2 regions of the Burkholderia singularis genome follow, and region 1 is predicted to be linked to the other one. Evidence: riboswitches for the same ligand, from Rfam matches in the RefSeq annotation. Region 1 holds a riboswitch; the other holds the start of a gene.

Region 1 (7,280 bases):
CCGCCCGGCATGTTCTTGTCGCAGCCGCCGACGACCACCACGCCGTCCATCCATTGGCCCTGCACGCAGGTTTCGATGCAGTCGGCGATCACTTCGCGCGATACGAGCGAATACTTCATCCCTTCGGTGCCCATCGACATGCCGTCCGAAATGGTCGGCGTGCCGAAAATCTGCGGATTCGCGCCGGCGTGCTTGACGGCCTCGACGGCCGCATCCGACAGGCGCTGCAGGCCCGCGTTGCACGGCGTGATCGTCGAGTGGCCGTTGGCGATGCCGATCATCGGTTTGTCGAAATCTTCCGGCTGGTAGCCGAGCGCGTAATACATCGAGCGATTCGGCGAGCGGGCCACGCCCTGCGTGATGTTCTTCGAGCGGCGGTTGTACGACATGGGGACTCCATCCATCGGCTGATTGATTGCGGGGCGGCGCGCTGCATGGGCGCAGGCCGGCTCAGGTGGGCAAGAATGCAGTTTCCGTTCAAGAATGTCCAATATATTATTCGTCGTCTATTAGGTCGAAAGACATATCAGTGACGAGTCGAACGAGGAGCCCGATGTGACCCCGGATCTGCGCCAGTGGCGCTATTTCTTGACCGTGGCCGACGAGCGGCATTTCGGGCGGGCCGCGGCGCGGCTGGCGATGACGCAGCCGCCGCTGTCGCAGGCGATTCGCGCGCTCGAGGACGCGCTCGGCGTCGCGCTGTTCGCGCGCACGAAGCGCTCGGTCGAGCTGACCGCGGTGGGTGCCGCGCTGCTGCCCGACGTGCGGCGGCTGCTTGCCGCCGCCGACGCACTGCCGCCGCTCGCGCAGCGCCTGGCGCGCGGCGAATCGGGCTCGCTTGCGCTCGCGTTCGTATCGACGGCCGATTACGGGCTGCTGCCGCGGCTGTTGCGCGAGTTCGGCGCGCGCCATCCGCACGTGCGCCTGCAGTTGACCGAGGCGACGAGCGACGTGCAACTCGACGAACTGGCGGCCGGCCGCATCGACGCGGGGCTCGTGATTGCGCCCGTGCCGCCGCGTCACGCGGCGTCGCTGTCGTATCTGCCGGTGCTGCGCGAGCCGCTCGTCGTCGCGATGTCGGCCGATGCGGCCGCTGCGCTTGCCGTGCGAGGCGTCGCCGCTGACGCGCCGGTGCGGATCGCGGACATCGCGTCGTTGCCGCTCGTGATCTTTCCCCGCCGTCTGGCGCCCGGCTTTTATGACATCATTACGGGCTGCTACGGCGCGGCGGGCGTTGCACCCCGCATCGGCCAGGAAGCGATCCAGATGCAGACGATCGTGAGCCTCGTGTCCGCGGGTTTGGGCGTCGCGCTCGTGCCGCAATCGCTGCGCAACCTGCGGCGCATGGGCGTCGTCTACCGGCCGCTTGCCGATACGGCGGCGCCCGTCGTCGAGACGGGGCTCGTGTGGCGCACGGCCGACGTAAGCCCGGTGCTCTCGGGCTTCATCGACATCGTGCGCGCCCATGCGTGCGGCGCGCACGCCGCGCCGGGCCAGAGCGCGCGGCCGTGAACGTTCGCGCGGCGCGTCCGTCGAAACGCGTTTCGCGGCGCGAGCGCCGCTTCGATTCAAACCTTCAACGCTAATCCATGATCATTCATCCGAATTTCGATCCCGTCGCGATCCACATCGGCCCGCTCGCCGTGCGCTGGTATGGGCTCATGTATCTCGTCGGCTTCATCGCGGCGATCGTCATCGGCCGTGTGCGGCTGAAGCTGCCGCACGTCGCCGCGCAAGGCTGGAGCGCGAAGGACATCGACGACATGATGTTCTACGGCGTGCTAGGCGTCGTGCTGGGCGGCCGGCTCGGCTACGTGCTGTTCTACAAGGCGGGCTTCTACCTGTCGCACCCGCTCGATATCTTCAAGGTGTGGGAAGGGGGCATGTCGTTTCACGGCGGCTTTCTCGGCGTGACGCTCGCGATGGCGCTGTTCGCGTGGCAGCGCAAGCGCCACTGGCTGCAGGTGACCGATTTCGTCGCGCCGATGGTGCCGACGGGCCTCGCGACCGGGCGGCTCGGCAACTTCATCAACGGCGAGCTGTGGGGGCGCGTGACCAGCCCCGACGCGCCATGGGCGATGCTGTTTCCGGGCGCGGCGCGCGACGATGCCGCGTGGCTTGCCGCGCATCAGGATATCGCCGCGAAGTGGGATCTCAACGAGGTGTTCCTCGCGCACCAGATGCTGCCGCGCCATCCGTCGCAGCTTTATGAAATCGCGCTCGAAGGCATTGCGCTTTTTATCGTGCTGTGGTTTTTCTCGCGCAAGCCTCGGCCGATGGGCGCGGTGTCGGCGCTGTTCCTGATCGGCTACGGGCTCGCGCGTTTCACGGTCGAGTTCGCGCGCGAGCCGGACGACTTTCTTGGGCTGTTGACGTTTGGGCTGTCGATGGGGCAGTGGCTGTCGCTGCCGATGATCGTCGCCGGCGTGCTGATGATGGTTTGGGCATACCGGCGCGGCGGGGGGAAAGCGGCTTGAGCGGTTCGCGCATCGCGTTGCGTGGAGGCCGGACATCGATCGAATGAGAACGGCGTCGTGGGCAGGTCGGCTGGATGGATGCCGCGACCCGTGTGGCCGGCGCGGACGATGCGTGCCGGAGATTGGCATCGCGCGCAGCGCGACGCATGGCGCGATTGGGAGGCCTGCACGGTGGGTGCGCGCGGCACAGGGCTTGGCGTCGCGGGCAGGTCGGCGCGGCGCATTTCGCCATTCGGTGCGTGCCGCAACGGCGATGCGTGTGATGCAACAAACGGGCGCCACTCCCATTCGAGGCCGTTTGCGTATCCCGCATGCATGGGCCGAAGCAAAGCGAGTGCCATGCAACTCGGCGCGGCGCACATCAAAAACGCCGGCTCTCGCGGCCGGCGTTCTGTCTGGCGATTATCGTTATCGGCGGCGGGCGGCGCTGCAACACGCCGCTGCCGGCGATGACTTCGTCACTTCATCTGCACCGAGCCGTTCACGTTGACGGTCACGGTCGCCTTGCCGCCTTCGACCGCGATCGGCGCGGCGTCTGCTGCGGCGGGCGCGGCGGCCATCGCCATCATCCTCGGCTGGAACGGCTGCACGTTGCGGCCGCTGCCGACGTTCACGTCACGGATCGAATAGCTGCTATAGCCGAACGCCTTCGTCGCTTCCTCGGCGCGTGCGCGGAATGCCTTGATCGCTTCGGTCGTGAGTTTCTGCTCGGTCGCGCGCTGCGCGTCCGGCGACAGCGAGAACGACACGTTGCCGATCTGCATGATCGAACTTAGTTGGCCCGCGAGCTTCGACGCAGCGGAAAAATCGCGCGATTCGAGCACGACCTCGGTACGCCCGCGCCATGCCGAGATCTTGCCATCGCGATCGAAGCTCGGTGAGACCGAGAACTGGCCCGTATGCGCCGTCACGCCCGCGACGCTGCGCGCCTGCGCGAGCGCCGAATCCGCGCGCTTGTTGAGTTCGCTGGTCAGGTTGCCGGGATCTTTCGCTTGCTGTTCATAGAACAGCGTGATGTCGATGACGTCCTGCGGAACGTCGGCGCTTGCTTGCGCGGACAGCGACAGCACGCCCGACGGCGGCGGCATTACGCCGATGCTTTGCGCGCGTGCGGCGGACGGCGCAAGCGCGATGGCGATGGGCAATGCCGCTGCGAGGGCGACGGCGGCAGTCAGAGCGGATTTTTTCGTCATTATTGACTCCTTGAGCGAGAACACGCATGCATCGTTGGCATGCGGGGCGCGGATGTAAGCCGCGCTGAATGATCGAGCAACGGATACAAGCATAGTGGGCGTCGCATCCGTTGCGCGTCCGTTAGGCAGATGAAAGCGTCGCGAGGTTCCGGCTGCCGCGTGTGTATCTGACATTGTTTGACGGCAGATGCCGCATTACTTCATCAGCCGCTTCGTGATGAAGCGCCATTCGTCTGGCGTGACGGGCGTGATCGACAGCCGGTTGCCCTTCGCGAGCACGCGCATGCCGGCGAGCGCGTCATGTTCGCGCAATGTGCCAAGCGCAATGAGCGGCGTCTTCTTCACGAAGCGCACGTCGACGAGCACCCAGCGCGGCGCATCGGGCGCCGCCTTCGGATCGTGGTACGGACTTTGCGGGTCGAACTGCGTGGGATCGGGGTAAGGCGTCGAGCACACCTCGGCGAGCCCCGCGATGCCGGGCTCCGGGCAGCTCGAATGGTAGAACAGCACGCCGTCGCCGATCTGCATCGCGTCGCGCATGAAGTTGCGCGCCTGATAGTTGCGCACGCCGGTCCACGGCAACGTTTGTCCGGGTGCGGCGGCGAGATCGTCGATGCTCGCCTCGTCCGGTTCGGATTTCATCAGCCAATAGCGCATGGATCGGATCGAATCGACGCAATGAAAAGGCTGCGGATAAGGAAACGGCACCGGGACGAACCCGATGCCGTGGAATAGGCCCCCGCCTTGGCCGCTAGGCCGGCATCCTGAACCTGAGGTTCAGAATTGGTCGCAGTTAGCAGCACTTCGGGTACATCAGACAGAGTGACGCGCGCGCCCGTGCTACAAATTTCCGCAACCGTGCACATGGCATTGGTTCAAGGAATATATGACCTTGGCGAACCAGGCAGGGAAGCTGACTAAACGGTTCGAATCACTTTTGGGTTCGGCTGCTTGAGCGGGATAGACCAAGCATGGCTCGAACCGGGTGAAACGAATGGACTGCTTTAACTTACTGCAACTCGTGCTGTGTGAGCACTGCACCGAGCTGTTCATTCATTTGGCGCATTGTACGCCGGATTTCTTCCGCGGGGAACGCTTCGCCGTGTCGCACGCTTTGTTGCAGCCGCAGCAGCTCCGATGCGAGCGACAGCGCGGCCATCACCGCGATGCGGTCGGTGCCGCGCACCGAGCTGTTCGCGCGGATGTTGGACATTTCGGTATCGACGCGCGCGACCGCTTCGAGCAGCGCCGCTTCCGTTTCCGGCGAGCAGGCGAGCCGATACGTCTGGCCGAGAATCGAGACTTCGATCTGCTTCGTGCTCATGCATGTTCTCCGTGGCTCGCCGTGCCGTCGTCGCCTTCACGCGGGCTTTCGTCGTTCGCCTGCGCAGCAAGCAGATCAAGCTGGTTTTCCGTATCCGGCACGCTTTTCGTGCGCGGCAATTTTTCGAGGATCGCGTTGAGCTTGACTTGCGCGTCGTCGATTTTCGCCGACAGCGAATCGCGCTCCGCCGCGAGCGCATTGCGCTCGTCGCGCAACTGCGCGAGATCGGTGCGCAGTGTGTTCATTTCCGTTCGCAATTGTGCGACTTGCTCCTCGAGCGCGAGCCGTTCCGTTTGATAGCGCTGATTGAGCGCGATCAAACGGCCAATGTTTTGAGATAGGGTTTCGAGTTCGTTGAGCATCTGCTGCGTCCTCTAAAGACCCAGCATTTTAGCGCGGAATACCCGTTATTCCGATATCTGTAACGTTTCCAGACGTAACACCTGCGCTTCTTGCCGCGAACTATCGCAGGCGCATCGACGCCGGCGCATGCTTTCGCGTGCCGCCTCATGTGCGATGCGCGCGCGTCGCGCGCCGCCGTGTTTCTTGACGCACGGCCGGCCGCGCTCCTAAACTGGCGCCGCCTCGGTGCTCGCGCGTTTCACGCGCGGTTAAACGGGAAGCAGGGCGCGAAGTCCGCCAGGATCGAGCCAACCTGCGCTGCCCCCGCAACGGTAAGCGAAGCGCATCGCATTCGATGCAAGCCGTCCTCTTCGCGCACCGGCGGCTGGTCGTGACCGACCGGCCGCCGGTGCGCAGCAAGCCACTGCGCATCGCGCGGGAAGGCGAGGCGGCGATTTCGCAGCCCGGATACCGGCCGAGGCGGGGAGGCGGCTTGCGGCCGTCTTCGTGACGCGGCGCCCGCGGGGAAGCAGGCGCCGTAGCGCCACTGGATTTTTGTCTCGATGTCAACCTCATTCGTCCGCGCGGCGCTCGTCGCCTTGTCCGGATTGCCTTGCGCGTCGTTCGCGCAAACCGGCGCGGCGCCGTCGGCGCCTGCCGCCGGCGACGCCGGCACGCAACTCGAGCCGATCGTCGTCACCGCGCAGCGCGGTCCGCAGAAGCTTGCCGATACCATTCCTCAAACCACCCGCTTCGATGCGCAGGACATCGCCGACAGCGGCGCGACCGATCTGCCCGGCCTGCTCGCGCTCGCGCCGGGCGCGCAGATCGTGCGCAACGGCGGCCCGGGGGCGAGCGCGAGCCTCTTTCTGCGCGGTGCGCAGCCGACGCAGTCGCTCGTGCTGATCGACGGCGTGCGAGTCGATTCGGCGAGCCTCGGCCAGGCGCAGATCGGCCGGATTCCGCTCGATCAGATCGAGCGTGTCGAGGTCGTGAACGGCAACGTATCGTCGCTGTATGGGTCGGGCGCGATCGGCGGCGTCGTGCAGGTGTTCACGAAGCGCGGCGGCGATCATCCGCCGCGCTTCGATTTCTCCGCGGGCTACGGCAGCTATCACACGCAGACGCAGAACGCGGGCGTGTCGGGGCGGCTCGATCAGGACGGCAGCACGACGTTCAGCGTGTCGCTTGCGCGCGCGAAGACCGATGGTTTCTCGGCGATCGATCCCGCGAGCAAGCCGCAGGCGAATCCGAACGCGAACGGCAACTTGAGCGAGAGCGTGTCGGCGTCGCTCAAGCATCGGTTCGGCGGCGGCTGGGATGCGGGCGTCACGTACTTCGACACCGCCGGCCGCAACAGCTACGACAACGCATACGGCAAGCCCACCGATCTGAACGACCTGTACAGCCGGGTTCAGCAGATCTCGGCATTCGCGAACGGCAAAATCACCGGCTGGTGGACGACGCACGTCAACGTGTCGAGCGGCAAGGATCGCAACCAGTCGGCGTTGAACGGCGCGTACACCGATCACTTCAACACCGACAACCGTCAGTACACCTGGCAGAACGATTTCACGCTCGCGCGCGGCCACACGTTGCAGGCCGGCTACGAACGGCTCGATCAGTCGTTCGATTCGAACAGCTACGCGGCGCCCACGCGCCACGTGAATTCCGGCTGGCTCGGCTATACCGGCCGCCTGGGCGCGAGCCAGTTCCAGGCGAATCTGCGGCGCGACCAGTATTCCGATTTCGGCGGCGCGAACAGCTACTATTTCGGTTATGGATTGGACGTCACCGAGCACTGGAAGGTGACGGCGAGCTACTCGGACGCGTTTCGCGCGCCCAGCTTCAACGATCTGTACTTTCCCAACTCGGGTAACCTGTCGATTCAGCCCGAGCGCAGCCACTCGGTCGACGCGGCCGTGCAGTACGCATCGGAGGCGA
Region 2 (7,280 bases), 770 kb from region 1:
CGACTTGCGCGCCGCGAGCGCCGCCTTCGCAGGCATCGGCGATGCGATACCCTTGGTCGCACAGCATCGCGAGCACCGCGAGCGCCGAGGCCGGCGTGTCGAGCCCGACACCGTTGCCGATGCGCCCTTCGCTCGCCGGATAATTCGCGAGAATCAGCGCAATGCGCTTGTCCGCGTTGTCGAGCGTGCGCAGCCGGCACCAGCGGCGGCTCAGCTCGGCGACGAACGCGATCCGCTCGTCGTCCGGCTGATAACGGACCACGTCGACCTCGGTATGCGCGCAGCGATAAGCCAGCCCCTTGAAGCTCACCGCGCGCGTGATGATCCGGCCGTCGACCTCGGGCAGCGCAACGTGCATCGCGATGTCGCGCGCGTGCAGGCCGTGCGGATCGGCCAGCCATGCGTCGCGATTGCCGCCCGACAGGATCACCTGCAGCACGGGCGCGTCGCCGGCGAGCGCCTCGGCCTCGTCGCCGGGCGTGCCCGCGGCGAACGCGGTCGTGTTCAGCACGAGGCAGACGCGCGCGGCATGCGCGCCGGCTCGGCGCGCATCGGCAACCGGGCCGCCCGCATCCGCCGCATCCGCGCACAGCCGCTCGATCACCGCGCGGCTCATCGCATCCTTGAGCGACGTCACCGCGATCGGCAACGGATTGAGCCCTTCGCGCTCGAGCGCGCCGGCGAGCGCGTCGAACACCGCGGTATTGGCCGCCTGCCAGTGCGCCTTGTAGAACAGAATCGCGACCACCGGCGCGCCCTCGCGCCAGCGCGCGCGCCAATCGTCGAGCGTCGCGCTCGCGCGGGCCGGATGATAGAGCGCGGCCGCGGGCAGCGGACGCGGCGGCTCGGGCTCCCTGCCGAAGCCGAGCGCGTGATGCGCGATGCTGCGCAACAGCGCTTCGGCGTTCGCGCTTCCGCCCTCGCGCAGATAACGCCACCACAGCCGGCAAAGATCGGGCGTGACCGTGCTCTTCGCGATCAGATTCGTGTCTTCCTGCAGATCGCCCGAGAACATCGCCAGCTTCATTCCGGTGCGGGCCGCGAGCGCGACCGCCTGCTCGATTCCGTATGGCCAGTACGACTCGCCGCCGAGATGATCGATCACGACGGCGCGCGCATGCCGCAGCACGTCGTCGATATAGAAATCGACCGATGCGGGCTGGCGCAGAAACGTCACGTTCGCGAGCCGCACGCTCGGAAAACCTTCGGGAAGGGTCGGCACGACGCTCGCGAGCAGCGACAGCGTCGTGTCGGCCGAGCTGAGAATCACGATGTCGGCCGCACGCTGGTCGATCCGCACGACTCCCGCCGTGTCGTCGACGAAGCCGCCGGGTGTCGTGCGTAGTAAATGCATGGCGCTGGTTCGTGCGCGCTACGCTCAAGCGGCGCGCGCGCGGGCCGCGAGCGCCGCGTCGAACGCGCGCTGCAGCGCCGCCGCGTCGAGATCCTCGCCGATCAGCACGAACCGGCTCGAGCGCGCCTCGTCGTCGCGCCAGCGCCGGTCGAAATAGCTGTCGAAGCGCTGCCCCACCCCCTGCACGACCAGCCGCATCGGCGTATCGGGCAGCGCGGCGAAGCCCTTCACGCGATAGATCGTGTGCGCTTCGACAAGCGCGGCGAGCGCGGCGAGCGCCGCGTCGCGCGAGCCGATCTGCGCATGCACGACGACCGAATCGAATTCGTCGTGGTGATGATCGGCGTCGTCGGCCGAGCCGTGGTGGTCGTGCCGCAGATGGATCGTCTCCTCGGACGCCGCGTTCAGGCCAAGCAGCGTCGCGAGATCGAGCTCGCCGCGCTGCGCGCGAACGATCTTCACGTGCGGCGGGATCTCGTCGCGGATCGCCGCGTCGACGCGCGCGAGTTGCGAGTCGTCAAGCAGATCGGTCTTGTTGAGGATCACGAGGTCCGCGGCCGAAAGCTGATCAGCGAACAGTTCGTGCAGCGGCGATTCGTGGTCGAGGTTCGGGTCCGCGCGGCGCTGCGCGTCCACTGCGGCCGGATTTTCCGCGAACTGGCCGCGCGCCGCCGCCGGGCCGTCGACGACCGTCAACACCGCGTCGACCGTAAAGCTGTTCTTGATCGACGGCCAGTTGAACGCCTGCACGAGCGGCTTGGGCAACGCGAGCCCGGACGTCTCGATCAGCACGTGGTCAATATCGGCGCGCCGCTCGACGAGCGCCTCCATCACGGGATAGAACTCCTCCTGCACCGTGCAGCACAGGCAGCCGTTCGCCAGTTCGTAGAGTTGACCGTCGGCTTCGCCGCCCGCTTCGTCGCAGCCGATTGCGCAGCCTTTGAGGATCTCGCCGTCGATGCCGAGTTCGCCGAACTCGTTGACGATCACGACAATCCGGCGGCCGCCCGCGTGTTGCAGGATATGCCGCAGCAAGGTCGTCTTGCCGCTGCCGAGGAAGCCCGTGACGATCGTCACGGGAATTTTGCGCATGTGCATGGTCGTTTCCGTCGAGGTATTCGAATGTCGTCCGGCGTGCCGCCGCGCCCGCAGGCCGGCTGCGCGCCATTCAGGCCGAAAGTGTCACGTCGATTTCGTCGTAGCGCTTGAGCCGGTAGACGAGCGCCGATACGGCCCAACTCACGACGAAGATTCCGATCACGAAATAGCCGAGGACGCCGAAATGCTCGGCCGCCATTGCCGCGAAATCCCACACGCCGCCCTTCAGCTCGAACTTGTCGGCAATCAGCGCGAACGCCTCGATCCCGCCGATCACCACCGCGACCACCACCGATACGAACGTGATCGTCATGTTGTAGTAGATCTTGCGGATCGGCCGCACGAACGCCCAGCGGTACGCGCCCATCATCATGATGCCGTCCGTCGTGTCGACGAGCGTCATCCCGGCGGTGAACAGGATCGGCAGCGCCATCACCGACCAGAACGACAGGCCGCCTTGCGCGTGCGTCGCCGAGATGCCGAACAGCGCGATCTCGGTCGCGGTGTCGAAACCGAGCCCGAACAGAAAACCGATCGGATACAGATGCCAGCTTTTCGACACGATCGCGAACAGCGGCCGGAATACGCGCGCGAGAAAACCGCGGCGGTTCAGCAGCAGGTCGAGATCCTGCTCGACGAGCGTCTCGCCGCGCCGGACTGCGCGAAACGTCCGGCACACGGAGATCAGGATCAGCAGGTTCGCGAACGCGAGCACCAGCAGGAAGAATGCCGACACGCTCGTGCCGATCGCGCCGCCCCACGTCTTCATCTCGTCGAAGTGGGCGGCAAGCGACGCGGCCGTCGCCGCAACCGCGACGGTCATCAGAATCACGATCGTCGAATGGCCGAGCGAGAAGAACAAACCCGCGCCGAGCGGATTTTTCCGCTCGTGCATCAGCTTGCGCGTGACGTTGTCGATCGCGGCGATGTGATCGGCGTCCACCGCGTGGCGCAGCCCGAACGTATAGGCAAGCAGCGCGGTGCCGAGCAGCGCGGGCTGCCCGCGAAACGCGGCGAGTGCCCAGAGCCATGCGCCGATGTTGAAGGCGATCAGCAGTGCGTAAATGCCGACGATCTTGCTGCGCAGCTCGGCGGGACTGTCGTTGAACAGGCGGAGAAACGACTTGAGCATGATGCTCCTTTGGAGAACGGTCCGGCGCGCCGCCTCCCCGCAGCGCGGATTCCCGGGCACGCGCGCCGCCGCACGGCGCACGCCCCCTGCATCTCGGCCGGTATCCGGGCTGACGAACACGCTGCTTCACCTTCCCGGACGCGACGCATCCAGTGGCCGATCGCACATGCGCTCGCGCATGTGGAGAAGTCAGCGCCGCACCGCTCGCGCGATGCCATCGCTTACCGTTGCGGGGGCAGCACAGGTGGGCGGGCCGTGGCGGCCATGCTTCCTGTTTCCCGTTTAACTGCGCGCAAAAGAACTTGCGCGCGAGCACCAAGACGCGGCGAGTGTAAGGCGCGCGTCGGGAACGCGTCAAGGCGGACAAAAGGCGGATGGCTTTCGGGCGGCCGGCGGCCGGTCGCATCGGGGCCGCCGCCAATGCCGGTGTAATGCTCGAGCCCGCGTTTCGCGCTCGAAAAAAAGCCCGCTCGCTACGGCTGGATATTGATCGTGCCGAATACGTTCTGAGCCGAGTACGTTATGCGCTGATAGATCGGGTCGCGGTAGGAATAATCCATCACGGAGCTGATCGCGCCGACATGGGTGGCCGCGCACGTGAAATTCACGCTGGCGCTCGCGCCATAGGGCGACGCGCCGACCGCGACCGTGGTCGGCCCCGACCACTGGACATTGCAGCCCACCGAACTTTGCCCGACGTTGTAGCCGCGGCAATTGAACGTCGAAGTGCCGTTGCTGCGCGCGGGCAGGCCGGCCCACGGCGCGATGTACAAATCGGCCGAGCACGAGACGGCAAGCGGATTGCCTGCCGCAATCGAAAAGCTTCCGCTCGGCGGGTGCAGCGTCGCGGAAACGGGCGTCGTTGGGATCGGCCCCGCCACGGCATTTTTCGCATATTCGTTCTGCCGCGCCGCGGCTCGCGGATTGCCCGATTCGGGATACTGGCACACCACCGCGGCCGTCACGTCGGCCCCGGTGGAAAGCTTGCCTTGGTCGGTCACGTCGCGCCCGCCGTTGGATTCGCAAAACAGCGTGCGCCATGCCTTCTCGCCAGGCGTCGGCGGCGCGGCGGATGCGGATTCGCCGGCTTGCGCGGCCGGGCCGTGAACCGCGGCGAGCATGAGAAAAGCCAAACGCGAGATGTTCTTCATCTTCATGTCGATGCCCTCGTCAATATTTATTTATCGCATGCGGTCAAAAGCAGCGCATCGCCAAGCGTCATGCCGGCGCGATCGTCTGCTTCGAGCAAACCGGGATCGCCGTCAACGCGGAACCGTTGAAATCGGTGCGCTGTCGCCAACCTACATGGCGCCAAAACCGAAATCCAATGAAAATTTTTTGACAGGTGCCGTAAGCCCTTCGAACCAAATGGCGCGTTGAATCGCACGTTGAATGGCGCGTTGAAAAAGGCCGGTGAAACACGCGGCGCAAGCGCGATGCGCCACGTCCCGTTCGATTCGAACCGGCAGGCGGCTCGCCGCTGGCGCGAACCCCGCTGTGCTATCGTATGCGCGCATCTGACCTCCGCCCGCCAACGCACCGCGCCCGCCTTACTCAGCATGATTCGATTCGCCCTGCACCACTGCCACGCTCGCGCCGACCGGTGCCGCGCGTGCGCGTGCTGATGCGCGTCGCGCTTGGCATCGGCTGTCGCGCGGGACGCACGGCCGACACGATCGACACCGCGATTCGCGCGGCGCTCTCGCGCCTGCCCGATGCACCGGCTGTCGACATCGTGCTCGTCGCGACGCTCGATGCGAAGGCGGGCGAGCCCGGTCTCGTCGAATGCTGCGCACGGCATGGCTGGCCGCTCGCCGCGTTCTCGCGCGACGCAATCGCCGAGCAACTCGCGCGTGGCCTGAGCCGTTCGCCCGATGCCGCTTGCGGACCGTCGGCCGAGCCGCATGCCGGCGCGCTCGCCATCGACGCGGCGGGCGCGGCCGGCTCGGCCGCCTGGAATACGGCTGCGCTGCGCGATGCGCATGGCGCGCCGTTCGGCGAATTCGGCAAACCGTCCGTCGCCGCGCGCGCGCGCTTCGGCGTGGACGGCGTGTGCGAGCCTTGCGCGCTGCTTGCCGCACCCGGCGGTGCGCTCATTGTGCGCAAGCTCGCGCTCGATGGCGTGACGGTCGCGATCGCCCGCGTCGCCGGCGCGCCATGAGATGCGCTGAACGCGGGCTTCGCCGCGCGCCGCTGCCGGCTTCAGCGCGCTTCCGGCAACGCCCTGCCGCACCAAACTGCTCCCTCCCAACCGAATCACAGGACGCCAATCGATGAAAACCGATTCCGAATCGCATCAACGCATGGCCGAGCGCCGCCGCGCGGGCCACGAAAAGAAGCAGGCGGCCGCCACCGTCGAGAAGGGCTTGCTGATGGTCCATACCGGCAACGGCAAGGGCAAGAGCACCGCCGCGTTCGGCATGGCCGTGCGCATGCTCGGCCACGGCATGCGCATCGGCGTCGTGCAGTTCATCAAGGGTGCGCTGCATACGTCCGAGCGGGATTTTCTCGGCGCGCACGCGCAATGCGATTTCGTCACGATGGGCGACGGCTATACGTGGAATACGCAAAACCGCGACGCCGACATCGCGACCGCCCGCCGCGGCTGGGACGAGGCGCGCCGGATGATCGAAAGCGGCGATTACCGGATGGTGATCCTCGACGAGCTCAACACCGTGCTCAAGTATGAATACCTGCCGCTCGACGAAGTGCTCGCGACGCTCGCGGCCCGCTCGCCGATGCTGCACGTCGTCGTGACAGGCCGGCACGCGCCCGACGCGCTGATCGACGCGGCCGACCTCGTCACCGAAATGCGGCTCGTCAAGCACCCGTACCGCGAGCAAGGGGTGAAGGCGCAGCGCGGCGTGGAGTTCTGAGCCGATGCCCGCCTGCCCCGCGCTGTTCATCTCAGCGAGCGCGTCCGGCCAGGGCAAGACCTCGGTGACGGCGGCGCTCGCGCGCCATCACTGGCGGCTCGGGCGGCGCGTGCGCGTATTCAAGACCGGGCCGGATTTTCTCGATCCGATGCTACTCGCGCGCGCGAGCGGCGCGCCCGTTTATTCGCTCGATCTCGGCATGGTTGGTGAGCGCGATTGCCGTGCGCTGCTCGCGCGCGCCGCGCGCGAGGCCGACGTGATTCTGATCGAAGGCGTGATGGGCCTTTACGACGGCACGCCGTCGAGCGCGGATCTCGCCCGGGCGTTTCACGTACCGGTCGCCGCGGTGATCTCCGCGCAGTCGATCGCGCAGACCTTCGGCGCGATTGCGTTCGGACTCGCGCAATTCCGGCCCGGCGTGCCGTTCCACGGCGTGCTCGCCAATCGCGTCGGCTCCGAGCGCCACGCGGCGCTGCTGCGCGACGCGCTGCCGCAATCGATTCGCTGGCTCGGCCATCTGCCGCGCGATCCGCTGATCGCGCTGCCCGAGCGGCACCTCGGCCTGCATCAGCCCGACGATATCGCCGATCTCGAAGCGCGCATCGAACGCGCGGCCGATGCGCTCGCCGCGACGGCGCTCGCGGCGCTGCCGCCCGTCGTCGAGTTCGGCGCGGCAAGCCACGACGTTCGCGGCGATGCCGCTTCCGGCATAGCGGGCGTGTTGCATGCCGGCAATTGCGGCATGTTCGCGCCCGCGCCCGCCGGCGATATCGGCGGTGCGCATTCGGCCGCGACAACGGCGCTTTCGCCCGCCGGCCAC

The links. Region 1 has a riboswitch for cobalamin ahead of AQ611_RS13980 (TonB-dependent receptor plug domain-containing protein). Riboswitches for the same ligand answer to the same signal wherever they lie in the genome.
Region 2: another riboswitch for cobalamin. It lies ahead of AQ611_RS10620 (HoxN/HupN/NixA family nickel/cobalt transporter); the one in region 1 lies ahead of AQ611_RS13980 (TonB-dependent receptor plug domain-containing protein).

Annotation. Positions count from the first base shown of each region.
Region 1 is NZ_CP013448.1:3,164,827-3,172,106, reverse strand. It holds gene ilvD (dihydroxy-acid dehydratase) at 1-389, opposite strand, end outside; gene AQ611_RS14015 (LysR family transcriptional regulator) at 556-1,512, shown strand; gene lgt (prolipoprotein diacylglyceryl transferase) at 1,590-2,477, shown strand; gene AQ611_RS14005 (SIMPL domain-containing protein) at 2,936-3,670, opposite strand; gene AQ611_RS14000 (EVE domain-containing protein) at 3,866-4,327, opposite strand; RNA gene ssrS (6S RNA) at 4,403-4,584, opposite strand; gene AQ611_RS13990 (cell division protein ZapA) at 4,680-4,994, opposite strand; gene AQ611_RS13985 (coiled-coil domain-containing protein) at 4,991-5,356, opposite strand; cobalamin riboswitch at 5,564-5,830, shown strand; gene AQ611_RS13980 (TonB-dependent receptor plug domain-containing protein) at 5,900-7,280, shown strand, end outside.
Region 2 is NZ_CP013448.1:2,390,066-2,397,345, forward strand. It holds gene cobN (cobaltochelatase subunit CobN) at 1-1,354, opposite strand, end outside; gene cobW (cobalamin biosynthesis protein CobW) at 1,379-2,452, opposite strand; gene AQ611_RS10620 (HoxN/HupN/NixA family nickel/cobalt transporter) at 2,523-3,584, opposite strand; cobalamin riboswitch at 3,663-3,919, opposite strand; gene AQ611_RS10625 (hypothetical protein) at 4,058-4,741, opposite strand; gene AQ611_RS10635 (cobalamin biosynthesis protein) at 5,206-5,745, shown strand; gene cobO (cob(I)yrinic acid a,c-diamide adenosyltransferase) at 5,858-6,460, shown strand; gene AQ611_RS10645 (cobyrinic acid a,c-diamide synthase CobB) at 6,465-7,280, shown strand, end outside.